DNA from 2 places in the Variovorax sp. GW821-FHT09D07 genome. Region 2 is predicted to be linked to the other one. Evidence: riboswitches for the same ligand, from Rfam matches in the RefSeq annotation. Region 2 holds a riboswitch; the other holds the start of a gene.

Region 1 (8,255 bases), on a different contig from region 2:
ATGCCGTGCAGCACCTCGACCGACCCGAGCGTGGCGCTGAGGCCGTGCGCTTCGAGCGCGGCGGATGGCGTGCGGCTCATAGGCCGCCTCCCTTCGCGCCGCGCCGGTGCATCAGCCACAGCAGGTAGCTGCCGCCGAGCACGGCCGTGAGCACGCCCACTGGCAGCTCCTGCGGCGCAATCAGCCAGCGCGCCAGCAGGTCGGCCGCCATCAGCAGCAGCCCGCCCATCAACGCCGACAGCACGATCAGCCGCGCGTGCGTGGTCTTGACCACCGAGCGCACCAGGTGCGGCGCGGCCAGGCCGACGAAAGCAATGAGGCCGGTCTGCGCGACGGCGGCGCCGGTCGCCAGCGCCAGCACCGCCACCAGCGCGGCGCGCATGGCGCCCAGCGGCAGGCCCAGGCTGCGCGCCGTGGCCTCGCCCAGCGCGAGCCCGTCGAGCACCGGCGCGAGCGCCCAGGCCAGCAGCAGGCAGGCCGCGCCGACCGCCGCCATCACGGCGCAGGCGGCCCAGCCGACCAGGCCGGTGCTGCCGAGGACGAAGCCCTGCAACGCCTGAAGAATGTCGGCCGAGGCGATGGTGATGAGGTCCTTGGCGGCGCCCAGCACCACGCCGACGATCACGCCCGCCAGCAGCAACCGCAGGGTCTGCTGCACGCCACGCGCCAGCGTGAGCGTCAGCAGCACCGCCGCCACCGCGCCGACGAAGGCCGCGCCGGTGAGTCCCAGGCGCATCACCCATTGCGTGCTGGTGACGGAGCCGCCGAACAGCATCAGCGCCAGCGCCACGGCGAGCGACGCGCCCGAGGCGCTGCCCAGCAGGTACGGGTCGGCCAGCGGGTTGCGGAACAGGCCCTGCGCCACCGCGCCCGCAAGCCCGAGCAGTGCGCCCGCGAGCCACGCGCCGAGGGTGCGCGGCAGGCGGATGTCCCACACGATCTGCAGCGCCACCGGATCGTGCCGCGCGGACAGCAGGCTCTGGAAACCGGTGCTGCCGATGCCCAGACCGAAGAGCAGCAGCGCCGCGCCTAACACGAGCAAGCCGGCACCGAGCAGCAACACGCGACGCAGATGGGCGGAATGCATGCCGCTCACCGCCCCTTGTCCGACAGGCACTGTGCCATCAGGCGCGCGGCCTCGTCCATGCGCGGGCCGGGGCGCACGACCACGTCGGTCTGCTCGGCGTCGAAGCGGCACACGCGGCCTTCGCGCACCGCGCGGATGCCGCCCCAGCCGGGCCGCTGCTCCAGCCCCATCGCGCTGCGCACGCTGACCATGATGAGGTCGGGGTTCGCGCGCACCACGAACTCGGGGTTGAGCTTGGGAAAGGGGCCGAGCGACGCCGGCACGATGTTCTTCACGCCCAGCCGCGCGAGCGTCTCGCCGATGAAGGACGAGTCGCCTGCCGCGTAAGGGCCGGTGTTGACCTCGAAGTACACGCGCAGGCCCTTGGCGCTGGCGGGCAGCGACTGCGCCGCGGCCGACACGGCCGCGTCGATGGCGCGCCACACGGCGGGCGCCTCGTGCGTGCCGAGCACCTGGTCGAGCGCGCCCAGCACGCGGCGCACGTCGGCGTGGCTCTTGGGTTCGAGCACGATCGCCTTCAGGCCCAGCGCTTCGAGCCGTTGCGTCACGCGCGACGATTTGGCGAGCAGCACCACGTCGGGCTTGAGCGCGACGATGGCTTCGACGTTCGGGTCGATCCCGCCGCCAAGCTGCGGCAGCGCGCGCACCTGCGCGGGCGAGTTGGAATACCGGTCGACGCCGATCAGCCGGTCGCAGGCACCGAGCGCGCAGACGCCTTCGGTCAGGGACGGCAGCAGCGAGACGATGCGCTGCGGCGGTTGCGGCAGGTGCACGGTAACGCCGCGCTCATCCACTACATCCACGGCCTGCGCCGCCTGCGCGCCCACCACCAGGGCGAGCCCGAGCAGCGACGCGCGCAACCAGGTCTTCATGCGATCGAAGCTCATGCGCCGGGCGCCTTCAGCGTCAGTGGCAGGCCGGCGACCATCAGCGTCGCGCGGTGGCAGGCAGCCGCCACGTCCTGGTTCAGCCGGCCGAGCACGTCGACGAAGGCGCGGGTCTCGCGGCCCAGCGGGATCACGCCCAGCCCGATCTCGTTGCCGACCAGCACCACCGGCCCGCGCGCCTCGCGCAGCGCGATGAGCAGCAGCGTGGCGTGCGCCGAGGGCGTGCGTGTGACCACGGCGGCGCCTTCGGTGCGCAGCGGCATCAGCAGGTTGGTGAGCCATAGCGTGAGGCAGTCGACCACCACGAGCGTGTCGGGCGCGCTCTGCGTGACGATGGCGCGCCCCAGCTCGATCGGCTCCTCGAGGGTCTGCAGACCGGGCACGCGCTCGGCGCGGTCGGCCTGGTGGCGCGCGATGCGCTCGCGCATCTCGTCGTCGTGGGCTTGCGCGGTGGCGATCAGCACCGCGCGACGCGATGCGGGCCCGGAAGCCAACCAGTCGGCCGCGCGCTGTTCGGCGCGGCGCGACTTGCCGCTTTTCTGGCCGCCGAGGATGAATTCGTGCTCAGTGAGGGGCATCGGGGGGCGCCTGTGCGGCGTGGCTGTCGAGTTCGAGGGGCATGGCGCTGAAGAGCCGCGCGGTCGCTTCCGGGCTGGACGCGAACCACGCATGGAAGTAGCTCGCGCGCACGGGGCCGTGCACGTACAGCGCCTCGCCGCCGCGCGTGCCGACGGTGCGCGCGGCGGGCGCGAGCGGCGTCTCGCAGCGCGAGTAGTGGAAGGTGTGGCCGCGCAGGGCATGCGTGCCCAGGTCGAGCTGCTGCGGGCCGAGGCCGGCCAGCCGCTTTTGCATGACGGCCCGCCCCGGCAGCACGCCCCAAAGACGGTGCACGTCGGTTGGCTCGGCGTCGTCGCGCGTGGCGAGTTCGTCGAACAGCGCCATCATGCCGCCGCACTCGGCCCAGATCGGCTTGCCGGCCGTGACGTGGTTGGCGAGCGAGAGCCGCAACCGGTCGCTGGCCGACAGCACGGCCGCATGCAGCTCGGGGTAGCCGCCGGGCAGCCAGGCGGCGTCGCAGGGCGGCAGCGGCTCGTCGGCCAGCGGCGAGAAGAACGCGAGCCGCGCGCCGAGGGCTTCGAGCACCTCGAGGTTGGCCGGGTAGATGAACGAGAACGCCGTGTCGCGCGCGATGGCGATGGTGCGACCCGCCAGCAGCGGCGCGACGGGCGCCGTCGGCGCGGGCTCGAAGCGCACCTGCGGCAGCTGCCCGGGCGCGCGCTGACCCAGCGGCGTGGCGGCGAGCACGTCGGCCGCGGCATCGAGCCGCACCATCGCGTCGCCGAGTTCGGCGGCACCGACCAGCCCCAGGTGGCGTTCGGGCAGCGCGAAATCGGCGCTGCGCGGCAAGGCGCCGAGCCAGTCGCCGGGGTCGCGCAAGGCGTCCTTCAGCATGTCGGCATGGCGCTCGCTGGCCACGCGGTTGGCCAGCACGCCGGCCCAGGGCAGGCCCGGGCGGAAGTTCTGCAGGCCGTAGGCCAGCGCGCCGAAGGTGCCGGTCATGGCCTGGGCGTCGATCACGGCCAGCACCGGCAGGCCCAGGCGCTCGGCCAGTTCGGCCGCGCTGGGCGTACCGTCGAACAGGCCCATCACGCCTTCGACGATCACCAGGTCGGCCTCGCTCGCGGCGGCATGCAGGCGCGCGCGGCAGTCGGCCTCGCCGGTCATCCACAGGTCGAGCGAATGCACCGGCGCGCCGGTGGCCAGCGCGAGCCAGTGCGGATCGAGGAAGTCGGGACCGCACTTGAAGGCCCGCACGCGGCGGCCCTGGCGCACGTGCAGCCGCGCGAGCGCGGCGGCGACTGTGGTCTTGCCCTGCCCCGAGGCCGGCGCGGCCACGAGCACCGCGGCGCAGGTGACAGCTGCGCCGGGCGAAGAGCGGCGGGTGTTTACTGCGGAGTCCACTTGAGTCCGACGTACGCGGTGCGGCCCCCGGTGGCGTAGAGCCGTGCGAACTGGTAGTCCTTGTCGCCCACATTGTCCACGCGCGCCACCAGGTTCAGGTCGCGCATGATCTGCTTGCTGGCCGACAGGTTCAGCAGCGTGTAGCCGCCGAGCTTGACGGTGTTGGCCGCGTCGTCGTAGCGCTTGCCCGAGCTCTGGACCTCGGCGCCCAGCGTCCAGCCGGCGATGCGCCAGTCGGCGCCCAGCGTGCCGTGAGCCCGGGCGCGGCGTGCCAGCAGGTGGTCGGTGGCGAGGTCGCGCGGGTCCTGGTAGTCGAGCGAGGCGCGCAGCGTGACGTCGCCGATGCGGTGGCCGCCCGTGAGCGTCACGCCCTGGTAGCGCGCACGCGCCGTGCTGGCGTAGCAGCCGAACGACGACTGGCAGCCCTTGGCGCTGCCGTCGAACACGATGAGGTTCTGCACGCGGTTGCGGTACAGCACGATGCCGGCCTGCGTGGCGCCGGCGGTGTACTGCAGGCCCAGCTCGACGTTGCGGCTCGATTCGGGTTGCAGGCTCGCCAGGCCGTACTCGCTGAAGCGCTGGTACAGCGTGGGCGCGCGGAACGCGGTGCCGGCCGACACGGTGGCGCGCAGGCTCGGCGTGATCGCGTAGCCGTAGGCGGCGCTGCCGGTGGTCTTGCCGCCGAACTCGCTGTCGTCGTCATGGCGCACATGCAGCTGCAGCGAATGCGGGCCCTTCACATAGCCGTAGCCCAGTGCGGCGGCGTTCTGCGAGCGGTCGCGTGAGAACAGCTTGGCCGAGGTGGTCGGCGCGTTCTCGAGCGCGTCTTCGCGGCGCTCGAGGGTGGCGGTCACCAGGTGCGCGCCGAAACGGAATTCGTTCTGGAACAGGTAGCCGCGCAGGCGGGTCTCGGTGCGGTAGAACGAGGGCTGGGTCTTGTAGACGGTCTGCGAATCGGTCACCTGCAGGCGGGTGCTGTAGATGTCGTTCCACTTGGCCGACCAGGTCAGGCCGGCGGTGCGCAGCTCGTTGGTCGACACGTCGTTGCGGAAGGTGATCGGCGGCCTGGTGCGAAAGCTCACCGACGGGTCGTAGGCCGCTTCGGTGTTGCTGGTGAGCAAGGTGGCGTCGATGCGCTGGTCGGGCGTGATCTGGAAGCCCAGCTTCAGGTTGCCCGAGGTGCTGCGGTAGCCGTCGCGATCGGGGTTGGTGAAGCCGTCTTTGGAGGGCGTGCGCTTGGCGATCGGCTGGATGTTGAAGCCCTTGCTTTCCTCGTGCGCCACGCCGAACGAGTAGTCGAGCAGGCCCGACTTGCCGCTCACGCCGCCTTCGATCCGGCGCAGGCCGTGGCTGCCGAAGCCGATGCCGGCGTAGGGCGACACGCCCTCCTCGCCGCGCTTGGTGAAGAGCTGGATCACGCCGCCCACGGCGTCCGAGCCGTACACCGCGGCAGCCGGGCCGCGCAGCACTTCGATGCGGTCGATCTGCGCGAGCGGAATGCCTTCCCAGCCGGCGCCGCCGGTCGATTGCGAATCGATGCGCACGCCATCGAGGTAGACCGCGGTGAAGCGCGATTCGGCGCCGCGGATGAACACGCTGGTGGCGTTGCCCACGCCGCCGCTGCGCGAGATCTCCATGCCGGGCAGGCGCGCCAGCACGTCGGCCACGCCGGTCGCGCCGCTGCGTTCGATGGTCTTGCGGTCGATGATGGAGACATCGCCCACCAGGTCCGACAGCGCCTGCGGCGTGCGGTTGGCGGTGACGACGGTCTCGTCGAGCGTGGCAGGTGCTGCTGCTGCTGCTGCAGCTGCGACTTGCGCCTGCGCGGCCAGCGGCACCAGGGCCAGGCCGCCGAAGGCCGAGGCCAGGGCGAGCGTCAGCGGCAGGCACGCGGGACGGTTGCGGCGCACGCTGGCGCGGCCGCTGGAGAGGGAAACACAGGAAATCATGGGGTGAACCGAACGAACTTCTATGCCCTGGCCGGCTTCCCCGCCGGCGCCATGGGCGTCATGGCTGCCGATGCGGCAGCCGCCTTGTTGGCCGGTATCCGGGCTGGCAGATCGACCCTTTGCCGCCTTCCCAGGCACCTGTTTCAGGGCGCCCAGTGGCTGGATGGAAAGGGGTGACGCGTTGCGGCGTCGTCTGCTTGACCGTTGCGGGGGCAGCGCAGGCGGCTTCGGCCCCGGGGGGCGTCCACTCCTGCTTCCCGTTGAACTGCGCCGTGCGAACCACGCCGCGAGCACCAACGGGCGAGATTTTAGGCCCACGGGGCGCGCACACCACACCGTGTTTGATCGCGGGCGGCGCAGGCCCCAGAATCTCGGCCACGTCCGGTGCGCGCCCCGCGCGGTGCGCCGGATGTTCCGAATTCCCGGGAAACTACAATCGCCAACCATGCCCGCCTCCAGCCCCATCGACCAGATCGCCGAGCGTGTGGAACGCCTGCTCGTGCGTCACGAAGAGGTGCAGCGCACCAACGCGCTGCTGCAGGAACAGGTCGATGCGCTCACGCGTGAACGCGACGGCCTGAAGTCGCGGCTCGCCGCGGCCCGCACCCGCCTCGATGCCCTGCTCGAACGGCTGCCGGCCGAACCCCCTTCCGAAGATTCCCATCACGCATGAAGCAGATTGAAGTACAGATCATGGGCCAGAGCTATTTGCTCGGCTGTCCCGACGGCGGCGAAGCGCAACTGCGCGAGGCCGTCGACCGCGTGGACGCGGCCATGTGCAAGATCCGCGACGCGGGCAAGGTGAAGGCACGCGACCGCATCGCCGTGCTCGCCTCGCTGAACCTGGCTTTCGATCTCGCGGCCCAGCAGGCCGCTGCTGCCGCCGCACCGGCCCCTGCCGTTGCCGCAGCCACCGAAGAAACCGCCGCCGACACCGACCCGAAGGCCGCCCAGCTCATTCAGAGACTCGATCAGGCCCTGGCGGGCGATGGACATTTGCTCTGAGGGCACGCGGCCCGGCACATCCGGGGCGTAAAATCCGTTTTGTCTGCAGACGTGTCGGGCTTAATATTTCCTTGTTCCAATGCTCTCCGGAGCCGGGCTTGGTACATCGCTTGACGGGCGTGATCATCTCGCGTCAGATGAACCCGAAGTCCTGCTGCCCTCGCCCACCTGAACCCTGGTTCAGGATGCGGGTCCGGCACACCATCTGCAGACACCTTTTCCCGCCACGGCCCCCTGCTTCACCGCACGGGGCCGTTGCTTTTTCAGCCGCTCGTTCTTTCCCCATCCTCCCGTGAACCTCGCTGCCCTGCTCGACCCGCTCCTGATCGCCGAACTCGCCGCGCTCGGCCTGGGCACCGGTTTCCTCGCCGGCCTGCTGGGCATCGGCGGCGGCATGCTGATGGTGCCGTTCATCACGATCATCATGGGCCAGCGCGGCGTGCCGGCCGACCTGGCGGTGAAGATGGCGATCGCGACCTCGATGGCGACGATCATCTTCACGTCGGTGTCCAGCGTGCGCGCGCACCACAAGCGCGGCGCGGTGCGCTGGGACATCGTGCAGCGCCTGGCGCCCGGCATCGTCATCGGCAGCCTCGCGGGCAGCCTGGGCGTGTTCGCGCTGCTCAAGGGCACGGCGCTGGCGATCTTCTTCGCGCTGTTCGTGGGCTTCTCGGCCACGCAGATGTTCCTCGACAAGAAGCCCAAGCCCACGCGCCAGATGCCGGGCACCGGGGGCCAGCTCGCGGCGGGCGGCACCATCGGCTTCATCTCGGGCCTGGTGGGCGCGGGCGGCGGCTTCATCAGCGTGCCGTTCATGACCTGGTGCAACGTGGCGATCCACAACGCGGTGGCGACCAGCGCGGCGCTGGGCTTTCCGATCGCGGTGGCCAACGTGCTGGGCTATGTGCTCAGCGGGCAGTCGGTGCAGGGCCTGCCGGCCGGCGCCTTCGGCTACATCTGGCTGCCCGCGCTCGTGGTGATCGCGGCCTGCAGCGTGTTCACCGCCCCGCTGGGCGCCAGGGCCGCGCACAGCCTGCCGGTGAAGAAGCTCAAGCGCGTGTTCGCGAGCATCCTGTACCTGCTGGCCGCCTACATGCTCTGGAAGGGCCTGCGGGGCTGAGGCATATCAAACACCCCGTGGCTTTCCTGTGCCATCCTATGCGGCACTTGTTCACAGTCGTAGAAGGAAAGCCATGAAAATCCTCATTGCAGTCGACGGTAGCGCCTACACGCAAAAGGCCCTCAATTACCTGCTCGCCAACCGCGCCATGTTCGTGGACGGCCATGAACTGGTGGTGGTCAATGTCTGCACCGGCATCTCCGGCCACGTGGCGCGCCACCTGAGCAAGGAAATCGTCACCGAGT
Region 2 (8,255 bases):
TGCCACAGCGGCGGGTCGGCGCGCAGCGGCGTGAAGTAGATCCAGTGCGGCACGGCGCCCAGCCAGTTCCAGAAGCGCTCGGCGCGCGTGGTGTCGCGCACCACCTCGCCGGTGCGCGAGGACACGTACAGCTCGGTACCCGCCGCGTCGCCGACTTCGATGCGGTGCAGCGGGCGCAATGGGTTCAGGCCTTGCGGCACGGTCCACTGGTCGCGCTCCAGCGTCTCGGCCCATCGTGCGCCGGGCTGTGCGGCAAAGTCGCGGGCGATGGCCTCGGCCCGCGCGGCATCGACCGGGCCGAGCACATGGCCGTCGCGCGCGGACACGGCATGCCGCCCGCCGCGCGCATCGACGATGCGCCACACGGGCTGCGCGTCGGCGCCGGCCTGCATCTCCAGCGCCATGCGCCGGGGCGGCTGCGCACGCACTGCAGGCGGAAGCGCCTCGAGCGCGGCAGCCGGCGCGACCACCGCCTGTTCGAAGCGCACCGGAGCGAGCCCCGCGAGCCGCTCTTCGTCCGTGAGATTCGGGTACCCCACGTACATCATGACCACGCCCGAGACGAACCACATGACGAACAGCAGGCAGCCGCCGATGCCCAGCCATCGGTGCGTCCAGTACAGCGCCCGCCGCAGCGGGGGCCATGTGCGTTGCCATGCGGTGCTCATGCAGCCATGCTCAGAAAGTCACGAACGCCGACAGCTCGAACGAGCGCGGACGGCCCAGCAGCCACTGGTTACCGCCGTTCGAGAACGAGACCGGGTACCTGCGGTCGGCCAGGTTGTAGGCACGCAGCGCGAGCTTGAGCGACGGGTTCGCCTGCCAGCTCACGCCCGCGTCGGCCACGGTGTACGAACCGATCTGCCGCGTGTTGGCCGCATCGACCTGCCGCGCGCCGACGTGGCGCACGCCGAGCTCGGCCTCCCACTGCGGCAGGAAGCGCCAGTGCAGCCACAGGTTGGCCGCCACCTCGGGCACGCCGGCGGGCGTGTTGCCCGCGCGCGAGACCAGCGACTTGCCGACCGCTTCGTTGAAGTCGTCGTAGCGCGCGCGCAGCCGCGCGGCGTTGGCTTCGAGACGCAGCGTGGAAGTGAGCGCCAGGTCGAGCGTGGCCTCGATGCCTTCGGACGACTGCTTGCCGATCTGCTGCACGACGGTCGGATCGTTCGCGTCGCGCGACAGCAGCTTGGTCTTCTCGATGCGGTAGGCCGCCACGCTCCAGGCGCCGCGGCCCTCGGCCAGCTGGCGCTTGTAGCCCACCTCGACCTGCTTGCCCACGCTGAGCTCGAACGGCACCTGCGTGGCGGACGTGCTGATGAGCCCGGTGAGCGGATCGGCCGCGCGCGCCACCTGCGCATAGAACGACTGTGCGGCGTCGGGCGCGTAGACCACGCCCAGGCGGCCGGTGGCGTACTCGAAGGTCTTGTCCAGGCGCGGGGCGCGGTTCTGCGGGTCGGTGCGCACGATCTTCGCGTGGTCCCAGCGCAGGCTGCCGACCACCGACCAGTGTTCGCTGAAGGCCAGCTTGTCTTCGGCGAAGAAGGCGTAAGTGCTGGTCTTGGTCTTGTAGCGCGGCAGGTAGGGCGTGGGCGAAACGTAGGTGCCGGGGTTGAACACGAAGGCGTCGACCACCGAGCGCCCGCCGTAGGGCGTGTCGCTCGAGTTCAGGAAGTCGATGCGGTTGGCGTCGAAGCCCACCAGCACCTGGTTCTTCAGGCCGAACAGCGCGTGCTTGAAGGTGGCGTCGGTGCGGTTGCCGATCTGCTCCTGGTCGTGGCCGATCTCCAGGTAGTCGCCGCGCGTCACGCGGTTCGTCGTGGCGCTGTAGGTGTAGGTTTCGCTGTCGCGCCAGTGGCGCTTGCTGTCCAGGCGGTACAGCTGGTTGCGCACGGTGACGGCGTCGTTGGGCGTCCACTGCGCATCGAGGCGGGTCCAGCGGTCGCGGTACTTGACCTCTGCGTCGTCCAGGTTGTAGTTCTGTTCGCGGTTCAGGCTGCTCAGGCGGCCGTTGACGAGCGGCACGCCGAAATAGCGCTGCGGCGTCTGGCGGCCCTCGTCGTGCGAGAGCGTGAACTGCAGCCGCGGCGACACATCGAGCCGCACCGCGCCGCCCACCGCCAGGCTCTCGGCCTCGCCGCGCCGCATGAAGCCGTCGGTCCTGCGGTGGCTGATGTCGAAGCGGTACGAGAGCATGTCGTTGATCGCCCCGCCGCTGCCGAAGGCGACCTGGCGCGTGGCGTCGGAGCCCACGGTCACGAGCGCCTCGTTGCGAATCGGGCCGCGCGTGGGCTTCTTGGGCACCACGTTGATCGCGCCGCCGATGGCGCCTTCGCCGAACATCACCGAGGCGGCGCCGCGCAGCACCTCGATGCGGTCGGTCGACCAGGTGTCGAACGGGAAGGTGACGGTGCCCGCGCCCACGTACAGGCGCGTGCCGTCGTACAGCTGCATCACCGAGCCGTGGCCGTTGAAGCCGCGCGCCGACAGCGACGAGCCGCCATTGCCCGGCGCGGGCGAGCCCGTGATGCCGGTGGCGCGGCTCGCGGCCTCGACCACCGAGACGTCGCCGCGCGCGCGGATCGCGTCGCCGGTGAGCACCTCGATGCTGGCGGGCGTTTCGAGCGGCGTGAGGCCCAGGCGGCTGCCGGTCTGCGTGGGTTCGTCCAGGGCCAGCGGCGTGTGACGGCTGGCTTCGACCTGCACGGGCGTGAGGCTGGGGCGACCGGCCGTGTCGCCCGACTGGGCGAGAACGGGCCCGCAAGCGAGGCCGAGCCCCAGCGAAAGACCTGAAAGACCCGAAAGGCGCGCCCGTTGCAAGGGCGGGCCCGAGCGATCGCGCGGTGGCGATGCAATGCGATTCATCCGACTTCTCCTCCAGCCCGCGTCCCCGCAGGCTCCTGACCGATCGCGGACGCCGAGGGAGAAGAGACGAGGGGCGGTGCCGTTTCGCGCGAGGGAAAAGCGGCAGGCCCGGACACGCACTCCCGCAGCATCCGAAGGCGGTTGCGAAGGCCGGTATCCGGGCTCGCGGAGTGCGTCGGGGTGCAATGCATGCACCTCGGCGCCGAAGCCCTCGCCTTCCCACGCCGAAGCGCAGTGGCTGCCCGGGCGAAGAATCGCCGGGGCCTGAGGGTGTCGATGTCCGCTGACCGTTGCGGGGGCAGCGCAGGAATGGAAGGGTCGTTCGAAAAAACGACGCCTCGCACCTGCTTCCCGTTTAACCCCGCCGCCAATCCTGTGACTGGTCGTGCAGGGCACCTTCGAACCGTGGGGTGTTGGACGACACCGGTGTGAACCAATGTTTCCAACCGCCGGGATTATAGGGAGCGCCCTGCGGCGGCACCCTTGCGGGCCCCGTCAGACGGGCTTGCCGTCGGGCCCGAACAGCCGCCGCAGCACCGCCACGCCGGCCACCAGTGCATTCGAATACGTGGCGTAGGGCTCGTGGGCGGCTTCGAGCGGCACGTACACATGGGTGGAATCGCCGGGCGAGCCGTCCACGGCCTCCATCAGCACCCAGTAGAACTCCCCTTCTTCCAGTTCGTGGACGGTGAGTGCGATGTCTCTCGGCGAAGGCATGACGGTCAAAAATGAAACAGGGAATGAACTCGCCTTTGAACGGGCAAGGGGCCGGCGCGGTTGTCAGTACTAGGGCTTCTCCTACAGTGCCCGGACGCCGCGCGGCCTAATGTTAGGGGTGGGGAGTTGCATCAGAACAAGGAGTCAGCATGAAACATTTCACGCTTGAACCCAACATGCGCGCCGCCTTCGGTGGCGCGTTCTACCCGACCGGTTACTCCCTGGTGATGTTTCCGAGCGTCGAAGATGCCAGCCGCATCGGCCACGGGCTGATCGCGAAAGGCATCGTGAGCGGCGACGAGGTCTACCTGATACCGGCCGAAACCGTCCTGGCGGAAATCGCGCCGACCGTGCATGCCTCGCACAGTCCCCTGCCCTCCGCCGGCACCGACGGCGACACGGTGCGCGCCTTCATCCAGCTGGCCCACGAAGGCCACACGGGCCTGCTGATCCGCACCAAGGACGGCGCCATCACCGAGCGCGTGATGGAACTGGTGCGTACCGTGCCCTACTCGATCGCCGAGCGTTATCGCACGCTGGTGATCGAGGATCTTTGAATCGTCAAGCCGGCACCGCCATCGCGGCGGCGCGCTGCACCACATCGCGGGCCATGGCCTGGGCGAGTTCCTGTTCGCCCAGGAACACCTTCGCGTCGGTTTCGGCGGCCAGCAGGCGGGCTTCCTGCTCGTTGTGGCTGCGCACCACGGTCTGGATGGTGGGGTTCAGCGTGCGCGCGGTTTCGATCATCTGGCGCACGTTCATGGCGTCGGGCGTGGCCACGACGAGCACGCGGGCGCGCGCCACATGCGCCTGGATCAGCACCGCCGGGTCGGCCGCGTCGCCCCACACGGCGGGGATGCCGGCCTCGCGCAGCTTCTCGACCAGCTCGCGGTTCTGCTCGGCCACCACGTAGGGGATGTCGTTCGTCTCGAGTTCGGCGGCGATGCGCCGGCCCACCCGTCCGTAACCGACCAGCACCACCTGGCGCGACAGGTACTTGGCCTCGGTGGTCATGGGCAGCTCGGCCAGCGGGTCGCTGCGCGCGTCCAGCTCGCGTGCGAACTTCGAATGCGCGTGCAGCCATTTCTGCAGCGGTGCGATGAGGCTGAACCACAGCGGGTTGGTGGCGATGGAGATCAGCGCGCCCGCCAGCACCAGGCTCTGTCCTTCCACCGGCAGCAGGCCGAGCGACACGCCCAGCCCGGCCAGGATGAACGAGAACTCGCCGATCTGCGCCAGGCTCGCGCTCACCGTGAGCGCGGTGGCCAGCGGGTAGCGGAACACCAGCACCAGCGCACAGGCGGCGAGCGACTTGCCCAGCACGATCACCAGCACCACGGCCAGCACCTGCAGCGGTCGCTCCACCAGCACGGAGGGGTCGAACAGCATGCCGACCGACACGAAGAACAGCACGGCAAAGGCATCGCGCAGCGGCAGCGACTCCTGCGCCGCGCGGTGGCTGAATTGCGACTCGCGCATCACCATGCCGGCGAAGAAAGCGCCCAGTGCGAACGACACGCCGAACAGCGCCGCCGAGGCGAAGGCGATGCTCACGGCCGCCGCCACCACGCACAGCGTGAACAGCTCGCGCGAACCGGTGCGCGTGACCTGCCAAAGGATCCACGGGAACACGCGCCGCCCCACCACCAGCATCAGCACGACGAAGCCGCCGACCTGCAGCAGCGTGAGGCCCAGCGTCTGCCAGACGGGGTCGCCGCTGGTGTCGACCTTGGTGCTGCCCAGCGCGCCCGCCAGCGGCGGCAGCAGCACAAGCACCAGCACCATCGCGAGGTCTTCGACCACCAGCCAGCCGACGGCGATGCGGCCGGTGAAGGAATCGAGGATGCCCAGGCTCTCGAGCGCGCGCAGCAGCACCACCGTGCTCGCCACCGACAGCGCCAGCCCGAACACCAGCGCCGTGCCCCAGCTCCAGCCCCACCACATGGCGAGGCCGCCGCCGAGCAGCGTGGCGACCGCGATCTGCGCGATGGCGCCGGGCAGCGCGATCTTGCGCACCGCGAGCAGGTCGGCCAGCGAAAAATGCAGGCCCACGCCGAACATCAGCAGCATCACGCCGATCTCGGCCAGCTGCGCGGCAATGCCCGCGTCGGCCACGAAGCCCGGCGTGAACGGGCCGATGATCACGCCCGCCAGGAGGTACCCCACCAGCGCCGGTAATCGCAGCCGCGCCGCGAGAAAGCCGAACACCAGCGCCAACCCCAGGCCGGCGGCAATCGTATTGATGAGGGAGACGCTGTGGGGCATCGGTCCATTTTGCAGGAACGGCCTCCAACCTTTGAAGCCCGCAGGCTTCTACGGGCCTGCGTCTACACCCCTACGGAAGCGACGCGAACTATCGTAGGCATAAAGCACTTCTATTCGCATCGACACCTTTCTCATCCAGAATTTGAGCGGTCCCCCCGTCCCCCCAACAACAGGAGCCTCCCCATGAGCAACGAGAAAACCGAAGCGAAGTGCCCGTTCAGCCAGGCCACCGGCGCCGGCACCACGAACCGCGACTGGTGGCCCGAGCAGCTGCGCCTGGACCTGCTGCACCAGCACTCCTCCAAATCCGATCCCCTGGGCGCCGGTTTCGACTACGCCAAGGCCTTCCAGAGCCTGGACCTCGCCGCGGTGAAGAAAGACCTCGCCGCGCTGATGACCGACTCGCAAGACTGGTGGCCCGCCGACTTCGGCCACTACGGCCCGCTCTTCATCCGCATGGCCTGGCACAGCGCCGGCACCTACCGCATCGGCGACGGCCGCGGCGGCGCCGGCCGCGGGCAACAACGCTTCGCGCCGCTCAACAGCTGGCCCGACAACGTGAGCCTGGACAAGGCGCGCCGCCTGCTGTGGCCGATCAAGCAGAAGTACGGCCAGAAGATTTCCTGGGCCGACCTGTTGATCCTCACCGGCAACGTCGCGCTCGAGACCATGGGCTTCAAGACCTTCGGCTTCGGCGGCGGCCGCCCCGACGTGTGGGAACCCGACCAGGACGTGTACTGGGGCCGCGAGAAGACCTGGCTGGGCGGCGACGTGCGCTACGCACAAGGCTCGCCCGGCGTCGAGAAAGACCGCGGCGTGCTCGTGAAGGACGACGACAGCAAGGTGCCGCACAGCCGCAACCTCGAGAACCCGCTGGGCGCCGTGCAGATGGGCCTGATCTACGTGAACCCCGAAGGCCCGGACGGCAACCCCGACCCGATCGCCGCGGCCCACGACATCCGCGACACCTTCGCCCGCATGGCCATGAACGACGAGGAAACCGTGGCGCTCATCGCCGGCGGCCACACCTTCGGCAAGACGCACGGCGCGGGGCCGGCCTCGAACGTCGGCAAGGAACCCGAAGCCGCCGGCCTCGAAGACCAGGGCTTCGGCTGGAAGAACAGCTTCGGCACCGGCAAGGGCGGCGACACCATCACCAGCGGCCTCGAAGTGACGTGGACCACCACGCCCACGAAGTGGAGCAACAACTTCTTCGAGAACCTGTTCGGCTTCGAATGGGAGCTGACCAAGAGCCCCGCCGGCGCGCACCAGTGGGTCGCCAAGGGCGGCGCCGGTGCCGGCACCATCCCCGACGCGCATGACGGCTCCAAGCGCCACGCGCCGACCATGCTCACGACCGACCTGTCGCTGCGCCTGGACCCGGCCTACGAAAAGATCTCGCGCCGCTTCCTGGCCAACCCCGACCAGCTCGCCGACGCCTTCGCGCGCGCCTGGTTCAAGCTCACGCACCGCGACATGGGCCCGCGCGCCCGCTACCTCGGACCCGAGGTGCCGGCCGAGGAGCTGATCTGGCAAGACCCGATCCCGGCCGTCGACCATCCGCTGGTAGACGCCAGCGACGTCGCGGCGCTGACGAAGAAGGTGCTGGCCTCGGGCCTCACGCCTGCGCAGCTGGTGTCGACGGCGTGGGCCTCGGCCTCCACCTTCCGCGGCTCCGACATGCGCGGCGGTGCCAACGGCGCCCGCGTGCGGCTGGCACCGCAGAAGGACTGGGCCGTCAACCAGCCCGCGCAGCTGGCCCAGGTGCTGAAGGTGCTCGAAGGCATCCAGAGCGAGTTCAACGCGGCGCAGACCGGCGGCAAGAAGATCTCGCTGGCCGACCTGATCGTGCTGGCCGGCGGTGCGGGCGTGGAACAGGCCGCGCGCAACGGCGGGCGTGAAGTGAAGGTGCCCTTCTCGCCGGGCCGCGCCGACGCCTCGCAGGAACAGACCGACGTGCCCTCGTTCGAGCCGCTGGAGCCCGCTGCCGACGGCTTCCGCAACTACCTGAAGGGCCGCTACAGCGTGCCCGGCGAAGCGCTGCTGATCGACAAGGCACAGCTGCTCACGCTCACGGCGCCCGAGATGACGGTGCTGGTCGGCGGCCTGCGCGTGCTCGACACCAACGTCGGCCAGACGCGCCACGGCGTCTTCACGAAGACGCCCGGCACGCTGAGCAACGACTACTTCGTGAACCTGCTCGACATGGGCACGGAGTGGAAGGCCGTGTCGGACGCCAAGGAGGAATACGAAGGCCGCGACCGCAAGACCGGCACCCTCAAGTGGACCGGCACGCGCGTCGACCTGGTGTTCGGCTCCAACGCGCAGCTGCGCGCCATCGCCGAGGTCTACGGCGCTTCCGACAGCCAGCAGAAGTTCATCGACGACTTCGTGGCCGCCTGGACCAAGGT

What was found. Region 2 has a riboswitch for cobalamin ahead of AC07OX_RS03765 (TonB-dependent receptor). Riboswitches for the same ligand answer to the same signal wherever they lie in the genome.
Region 1: it holds a riboswitch for cobalamin, as region 2 does, so the genes downstream of both, AC07OX_RS19970 (TonB-dependent receptor domain-containing protein) here and AC07OX_RS03765 (TonB-dependent receptor) in region 2, are expected to answer to the same signal.

Annotation. Positions count from the first base shown of each region.
Region 1 is NZ_JBWKOY010000005.1:261,952-270,206, forward strand. Features, by position in the region: gene AC07OX_RS19945 (ABC transporter ATP-binding protein) at 1-80, opposite strand, end outside; gene AC07OX_RS19950 (FecCD family ABC transporter permease) at 77-1,087, opposite strand; gene AC07OX_RS19955 (ABC transporter substrate-binding protein) at 1,093-1,959, opposite strand; gene AC07OX_RS19960 (bifunctional adenosylcobinamide kinase/adenosylcobinamide-phosphate guanylyltransferase) at 1,971-2,552, opposite strand; gene AC07OX_RS19965 (cobyrinic acid a,c-diamide synthase CobB) at 2,539-3,936, opposite strand; gene AC07OX_RS19970 (TonB-dependent receptor domain-containing protein) at 3,921-5,885, opposite strand; cobalamin riboswitch at 5,958-6,197, opposite strand; gene AC07OX_RS19975 (hypothetical protein) at 6,331-6,558, shown strand; gene AC07OX_RS19980 (cell division protein ZapA) at 6,555-6,890, shown strand; gene AC07OX_RS19985 (sulfite exporter TauE/SafE family protein) at 7,183-8,010, shown strand; gene AC07OX_RS19990 (universal stress protein) at 8,084-8,255, shown strand, end outside.
Region 2 is NZ_JBWKOY010000001.1:801,049-809,303, forward strand. Features, by position in the region: gene AC07OX_RS03760 (PepSY domain-containing protein) at 1-668, opposite strand, end outside; gene AC07OX_RS03765 (TonB-dependent receptor) at 679-2,862, opposite strand; cobalamin riboswitch at 2,994-3,276, opposite strand; gene AC07OX_RS03770 (hypothetical protein) at 3,358-3,579, opposite strand; gene AC07OX_RS03775 (hypothetical protein) at 3,729-4,136, shown strand; gene AC07OX_RS03780 (cation:proton antiporter domain-containing protein) at 4,141-5,844, opposite strand; gene katG (catalase/peroxidase HPI) at 6,028-8,255, shown strand, end outside.